Regions from separate parts of the Thalassotalea fonticola genome, predicted to be linked through region 2. Evidence: predicted binding sites of a transcription regulator. Region 2 holds the regulator's gene; the other holds the start of a gene.
What was found. The regulator sigma-54, encoded in region 2, starts transcription at its own class of promoters, with help from an activator protein. The targets are predictions, from matches to a motif close to GTTGGCACGNNNNTNGNNT.
Positions count from the first base shown of each region.

Region 1: the regulator sigma-54 is predicted to act here: its motif matches at 1,801-1,819, upstream of RI844_RS03290 (S8 family peptidase).

Region 1 is NZ_CP136600.1:800,604-804,038, forward strand. It holds gene RI844_RS03280 (sensor histidine kinase) at 1-168, shown strand, start outside; gene RI844_RS03285 (sigma-54-dependent transcriptional regulator) at 158-1,516, shown strand; gene RI844_RS03290 (S8 family peptidase) at 1,855-3,435, shown strand, end outside.
Region 2 is NZ_CP136600.1:2,688,769-2,692,203, forward strand. It holds gene lptA (lipopolysaccharide transport periplasmic protein LptA) at 1-338, shown strand, start outside; gene lptB (LPS export ABC transporter ATP-binding protein) at 340-1,068, shown strand; gene RI844_RS10815 (RNA polymerase factor sigma-54) at 1,169-2,665, shown strand; gene hpf (ribosome hibernation promoting factor) at 2,689-2,976, shown strand; gene ptsN (PTS IIA-like nitrogen regulatory protein PtsN) at 2,979-3,428, shown strand.

The DNA of each region.
Region 1 (3,435 bases), 1.9 Mb from region 2:
CATAAAGAAAACAAAGGCTTAGGCCTATCAATAGTGAAAAAAATATTGTTAGATCAAGGTGCTGATATTAGCTGTTTGTTAGAAGACAAGGGCGCAGCTTTTCAAATTATCTTGCCTCTGGTAAAGCAAAATCAATTAAAAATTAAAAAGACATTTTATGATGAATAAAAAAATACTTGTTGTTGATGATGAAATAAATATTTGTCGTAGCATTAAAGCTTGTCTTCAACCGGAAGGTTATACGGTCACAAGCTGTTTGCAGGCAGATAAAGCGTTTTCTTGTTTGTTGGACGAGTTTTTCGATGTGGCAATCATTGATATAAGGCTTGGCAAAAGCAGTGGCATTGAGCTGTTTAAACAAATGCTGAGCGAAAACATAGCAACACCGGTTATTTTTATTTCGGGTAATGCCTCGCTCAATGAAGCAGCACAGACGTTAAAGTTAGGGGCTTATGATTTCATTGAAAAGCCTTTTAATGTCGACAAATTATTAGTCACCATTAAAAATTGTCTGGACTTTCAAAAACTAAAAACACGGGTTTCAAATTTAGAAGGGGCTCAACAAAGTGAGCTTTTGGGTGAACACCCGCTAATGGATAAACTTCGTCTGGAGATAAGCAAGGTTGCGAAAAGTGATGTTGCAGTGTTAATTTCAGGTGAAAGCGGCACCGGCAAAGAGTTGATTGCGAAACAAGTTCATCAACAAAGCAAACGATCGGATCACGCGCTAGTTACGGTGAATTGTTCAGCAATTCCAAATGACTTGATAGATAGTGCCTTATTTGGCCATGTTAAAGGTGCATTTACCGGTGCCGATAAACATAAAAAAGGTTTTTTTGAAACAGCAGACAAAGGTACCTTATTCCTTGATGAGATTGCCGATATGCCACTCAGCTCACAATCAAGTTTATTGCGAGTGTTAGAAAGTAACGAATTACAGAAAGTGGGTTCGGATAAAATTACGAAAGTAGATGTACGCTTATTAGCGGCGAGTCATAAAGATTTAAAAGCACAAATTGAACAAGGTTTATTTCGCGAGGACTTGTTTTATCGGATCAATGTGATTCCAATAAAATCACCTTCATTACGAGAGCGCAGTAGTGATATCTCATTATTGGTTGAACATTTCATTGACATTATTTGTCAACGTAATGGCATGGCAATAAAGACAATTGATGATAACTGCAATGATATATTGAGCCAATATGCCTGGCCCGGTAATGTCAGGGAATTGCTCAATGCTGTTGAACGAATGATTATTATGGGGGGAGAGCATTTAACTCAAATCGATATTCCCGAAGAAATTCAAAACTCTAAGTTAAAACTCGCGCTTGACGATGAACAATTATCGTTAAAAGAGTTTAAGCAGTTAATGGAGCGTGAATATTTATTAAAAAAAATAGAACAATATAACGGTAATATTACAGAAGTTGCTAAATCATTAATGATTGATCGTACTCATCTTCATAAAAAGTTAACTCAACACGGTATTAAGCGCCATCAAAGTTTTGATTGATGCTCTTCAAATTTAACTACTAGAGTCACATATTTACAGTCCTTCGACTTATTTGCTGCAGAAAATTGTCAATCTATTGATAATTACTTTTTCATTAGGAATATCACCGGTCGCCATATTTTCCCTTTGTGTCGCCATATTTTATTCGCCAAATTATTCCTTCGCCATTAATTTTTGCGCTTTTCGCCATATATTTTTAATTGCATAAATGTCCTAGATTTATTTTTATCTGTTTGTTATGTTAAATCCCTTAAAAATAAGGGGCGGAGATGATTTCTATTCTTTTTGGCACGAATCTGGCTTTATCGAAAGTAGATTAATTTTAACTGGTGTGATTTATGAATCTGAATTCATTAAAAAAAATAACAATAATAAGGTCTGCGCTAAGTACCTTGCTGCTACTTTCTGTAGCAGCGTTTCTTTTTATTTCTAACAGCCCTAATTTACATAAGGGCTCTTATATCGTGCAGGGCGCGAGCAAACCAACCTTGATATCTGCCATAGAATCTGTTGGTGGTGAGGTTGTTCACAACTATTCTGTGATACAAGCGATTTCCGCTTTGTTAACAAATCAGCAAGCTGATCTGGTTCGTAATAACCATCCTATGATACGTTTGTTTTCTGATGAGAAAGTCAAACTGAGTGCACATAAGTTGCATGCTAAATCAGGTAAACAGGCTGATGAACGCAATACCTACTTTCCAACACAAGTAGGCGCAAGCCAACTGCATTCTCAAGGCATCACAGGGAATGGGATCGGGGTAGCTATTATTGATAGTGGCGCTGCAAAATTTGATGGTATAACTAAAAACAGTGTTGGCAAAAAACGTAAAATTCATCACCATAGTGTGCTTAAAGGCAGTAAAGCATCAAAAGATGAATATGGTCATGGTACACACATCACCAGTTTAATTAGTAATAGCTCAACTACCTATAACAGCAATGGTGAACAAGTAGATTCGTACAATGGTATTGCCCCTGATGTAGAGTTAACGGTAGTTAAAGCGTTTGATGCTAATGGTAGCTCAACTTATAGCGATGTTTTAAAGGCAATTGAGTACGTTGTAGAAAATCGCGAAAAGCATAACATTAAAGTATTAAACCTTTCTTTTAGTGCTAAACCACAGTCGTTTTATTGGCAAGATCCAATCAATCAAGCCTTAATGGTCGCTTGGCAAGAAGGTATCACCGTTTTTGCTTCTGCCGGCAATAGTGGTTCAGAAGCAATGTCTATTGGCGTACCAGGAAATAACCCTTACGTAATAACTATTGGTGCGACTTCAGATAATTACACTCCGTTTGATCTTTCTGATGATTTCGTTACGTCATTTTCAAGTGCAGGCCCTACAGTAGAAGGTTTTGTTAAGCCTGAACTTGTTGCTCCAGGTGGTCATATGCAAGGTTTAATGAGCCATAAATCAAAAATTTATAAAGACTACCCTGAATATGCGGATGGTAATGGTTACTTTTTATTATCGGGCACATCGCAATCAACTGCTGTGGCAAGTGGTGTTGCAGCTCTTATGCTGCAAAACGATCCTTACTTAACGCCTGATGATATTAAATGTCGCTTAATATCTTCTGCCTTAGCAGGTACGCAAGGTGAAGGTGAATTGTCTTACAGTATCTTTCAACAAGGTGCTGGCATGATTAATGCCCCATGGGCAGTTGCCAGTGACAAAGTTGGTTGCGCCAATCAAGGTATGGACATTGCCAATGAAATAAATGATTCACAACATTATGCTGGTCCGGCTCGCCGCGGTGAAGACAGTGGTGATTTTTATATCTTAGGTGTTGAAGGCTTTGAATGGGATGGCTTATATAATAAAGCTCATTTATGGCCACAAGCTCACTTATGGCCACAAGCTCATTTATGGCCACAAGCTCATTTATGGCCTCAAGCTCATTTATGGCCACAA
Region 2 (3,435 bases):
CGAATCTGGAAGGTACTGACCTTAAACACTATTTAGCTATAGGTAAACCCGCACGTTTTAGCCAAATTCTTGATGACGGCCAAAAAATTGAATTACAAGCAGATGAAGTGGCTTATTCACCAACCACACAGACCATTATCATAAAAGGTAATGCATCGGTAAGCCAAGAAGGCAGTATGGTAAAAGGCGATATTATTACCTATAACATTGCAACTGAACAGCTCAATGCAGAAAGTGCGAGTACTGTAACGACTATCTTGAAGCCTGAAGTTAAACCAGAAGATAAAGATGTCTCACCTAAAATAAACAATGAAATAGAGCAAGATAAAGAACAATAATATGACGGCAACCCTAAAAGCACTAAACCTTGCTAAATCCTACAGCGGTCGAAAAGTAGTAAAAGATGTCAGTTTAACGGTAAATTCAGGGCAAATTGTCGGCCTACTCGGTCCCAATGGTGCAGGTAAAACTACATCGTTTTATATGATCGTTGGTTTAGTGCCAAGCGATGAAGGCTCAGTTGTGTTAAATGAACAGAATTTAACATTATTGCCTATGCATGAAAGAGCTCGACAAGGCATAGGTTACTTGCCACAAGAAGCGTCAATATTTAGAAAGCTTAGCGTTTTTGATAATATTATGGCCATTTTACAAACCCGTAAAGACCTAGACGATATCGCCAGACAAGAAAAACTTGAGAGTTTGGTTGAAGAATTTAATATTGGCCACATCGTTGAGAATACTGGCCAGAGTTTATCTGGTGGTGAAAGGCGCCGTGTTGAAATAGCCAGGGCTCTGGCTGCTGATCCTAAATTTATTTTATTAGATGAGCCGTTTGCTGGGGTAGACCCTATCTCAGTTGGCGATATAAAAAAAATTATTTTACAGTTAAAAGATCGTGGTATTGGGGTATTGATCACCGACCACAACGTACGAGAAACTCTTGATGTATGTGAACACGCATACATAGTAAGTCATGGTGAATTAATCGCTGAAGGTAATGCAGAACAAGTTTTAAGTAATCAACATGTTCGAGATGTCTACCTAGGTGAAAAATTCAAGCTATAGTTATATTAATAGTGTATTGCTTAGAACAGCAAAGCCGTGTAACAAACCCTAATTAACTTACATAATATTGACGTTATGTAAATTTGGAATTTTTCAAAAAATGAGACCTAGTCTTCAGCTCCGTATGGGGCAACATTTAACCATGACTCCACAGTTGCAACAGGCAATTAAACTGTTGCAGCTTTCTACGTTAGATCTCCAACAAGAAATTCAAGAAGCTCTTGATAGTAACCCTTTATTAGAAGTCGATGAGTCTGGTAACCTAGAAGAGAATAATGCTAATTCAGATTCCCATTTAGATGCTAAACAAGCAACGGCAGATACCACTGACGGTAGTGAAGACGCACAACCTACTCACGATGAAATAAGCACTTCTGAAGCTTTAACACAAAATGAAATTCCAGAAGAGCTATCGGTAGACTCAACTTGGGAAGAAAGCTTTAGCGCCGGTACTTCAAACACTGGCCTGGGCGGCGTCAACAGTGATGACTATGTTTATCAGGGTGAAACAACAGAATCTATCCAAGATCATTTGACTTGGCAAATGGAATTAACCCCGTTTTCAGATACAGACAGGACCATTGCCATCGCAATAATTGATGCTATTGATGATAGTGGCTACCTTACAGTGAGCAGTGAGGATATTTTATCTAGTTTAGGAAATGAAGAAGTTGAATTAGACGAAATTGAAGCAGTACTAAAACGCATTCACATGTTTGATCCTATCGGCTCTGGAGCAAAATCGATAGCCGATTGTCTACTTATTCAACTTGCTCAGTTTAATCCTGAAACACCTTTCCTCGCGGAGGCTAAAGTAGTGATCAAGGAACACATCGATTTGCTAGGAAACCGTGATTTTAGGCAGATCATGCGCAAAGCAAAATTAAAAGAGCCGCAGTTAAAAGAAGTGATGAAGTTAATTCACTCATTAAACCCTAGACCCGGCGATGCAATAGTAAAGCAAGACGAACAATACGTAATTCCTGATGTCAGTGTGTTCAAAAAAAATGGTCGTTGGGTAGTAGAATTAAACCCGGATACAGCGCCTAAAATTGGTATTAATAATCAGTATGCGGCGATAGCAAAAACAACTAAATCTTCAGAAGATAGTCAATTTATTCGCTCACACTTACAAGAAGCCAAGTGGTTTATCAAATCACTTGAAAGTAGAAACGATACTTTACTGAAAGTATCTAATTGTATTGTTCAGCAACAACAAGGGTTCTTTGAGCACGGCGCTGAAGCTATGCGACCTATGGTGTTAAACGATATTGCTGAAGCAGTTGAAATGCATGAATCAACTATTTCTCGTGTAACCACGCAAAAGTATATGCATACTCCCAGAGGTATATTTGAATTAAAATACTTCTTTTCTAGTCACGTAAGTACCGAAAATGGTGGAGAATGTTCATCTACAGCAATACGCGCACTGATTAAAAAATTAATCGATGCTGAAATAGTTGCTAAACCATTGAGCGATAGCAAAATGGCTGAGCTACTCAGTGCTCAAGGCATTAATGTTGCACGACGAACGATTGCAAAATATAGAGAGTCGTTAGGAATACCACCTTCTAATCAAAGAAAAAGTTTACTTTAAACCAACAAAAAAGGACAAAGCTTATGCAAATTAATCTATCCGGTCATCATGTTGAAGTTACCGATTCTATGCGTTCATATGTTGATGGAAAACTGCAAAAATTAGAAAGGCATTTTGATCACATAAATAATGTATATGTGGTACTGAAAGTAGAGAAATTACAACAAATCGCTGAAGCAACGTTACATGTAAATGCCGGTGAAATATTCGCCTCAGCCAACCATGCAGATATGTATGCGGCAATTGACGGTCTGATCGATAAATTAGATAGGCAAGTGCTCAAACATAAGGCTAAATTAGCTCATCACTAACTATGAAATTAGACCAACTATTAAGCCCTGACTGCACTCTATGTGCAGTACAGGGGAAAAGTAAAAAAAACATTCTAGAACAAATTAGTGCAATTGCAGCTAATAAAATTAGCAGCGCAACAGCAAAAGAATTGTTGAACAGTTTAACTAAAAGAGAAAAATTGAGTAGTACCGGTATTGGCAATGGCATTGCTATTCCACACGGTAAAATCAATAATAGTGAAAGCCCTGTAGCGGTCTTACTGACAACAGATAAACCCGTTATATTTGATGCTATTGATGATAAACCGGTTGATATTTTTTTCGCATTGTTTGTACCAGAAGATCATTGCCAGCAACATTTAGAGACTTTAGCCAGTGTAGCCCGATTTTTTAGTGATAAAGACAATAGTAAAAAAGTGAGACGTTGTAATAGCTCAACTGAACTACATCAATTAGTAGTAAGCAATTAAGCGACTA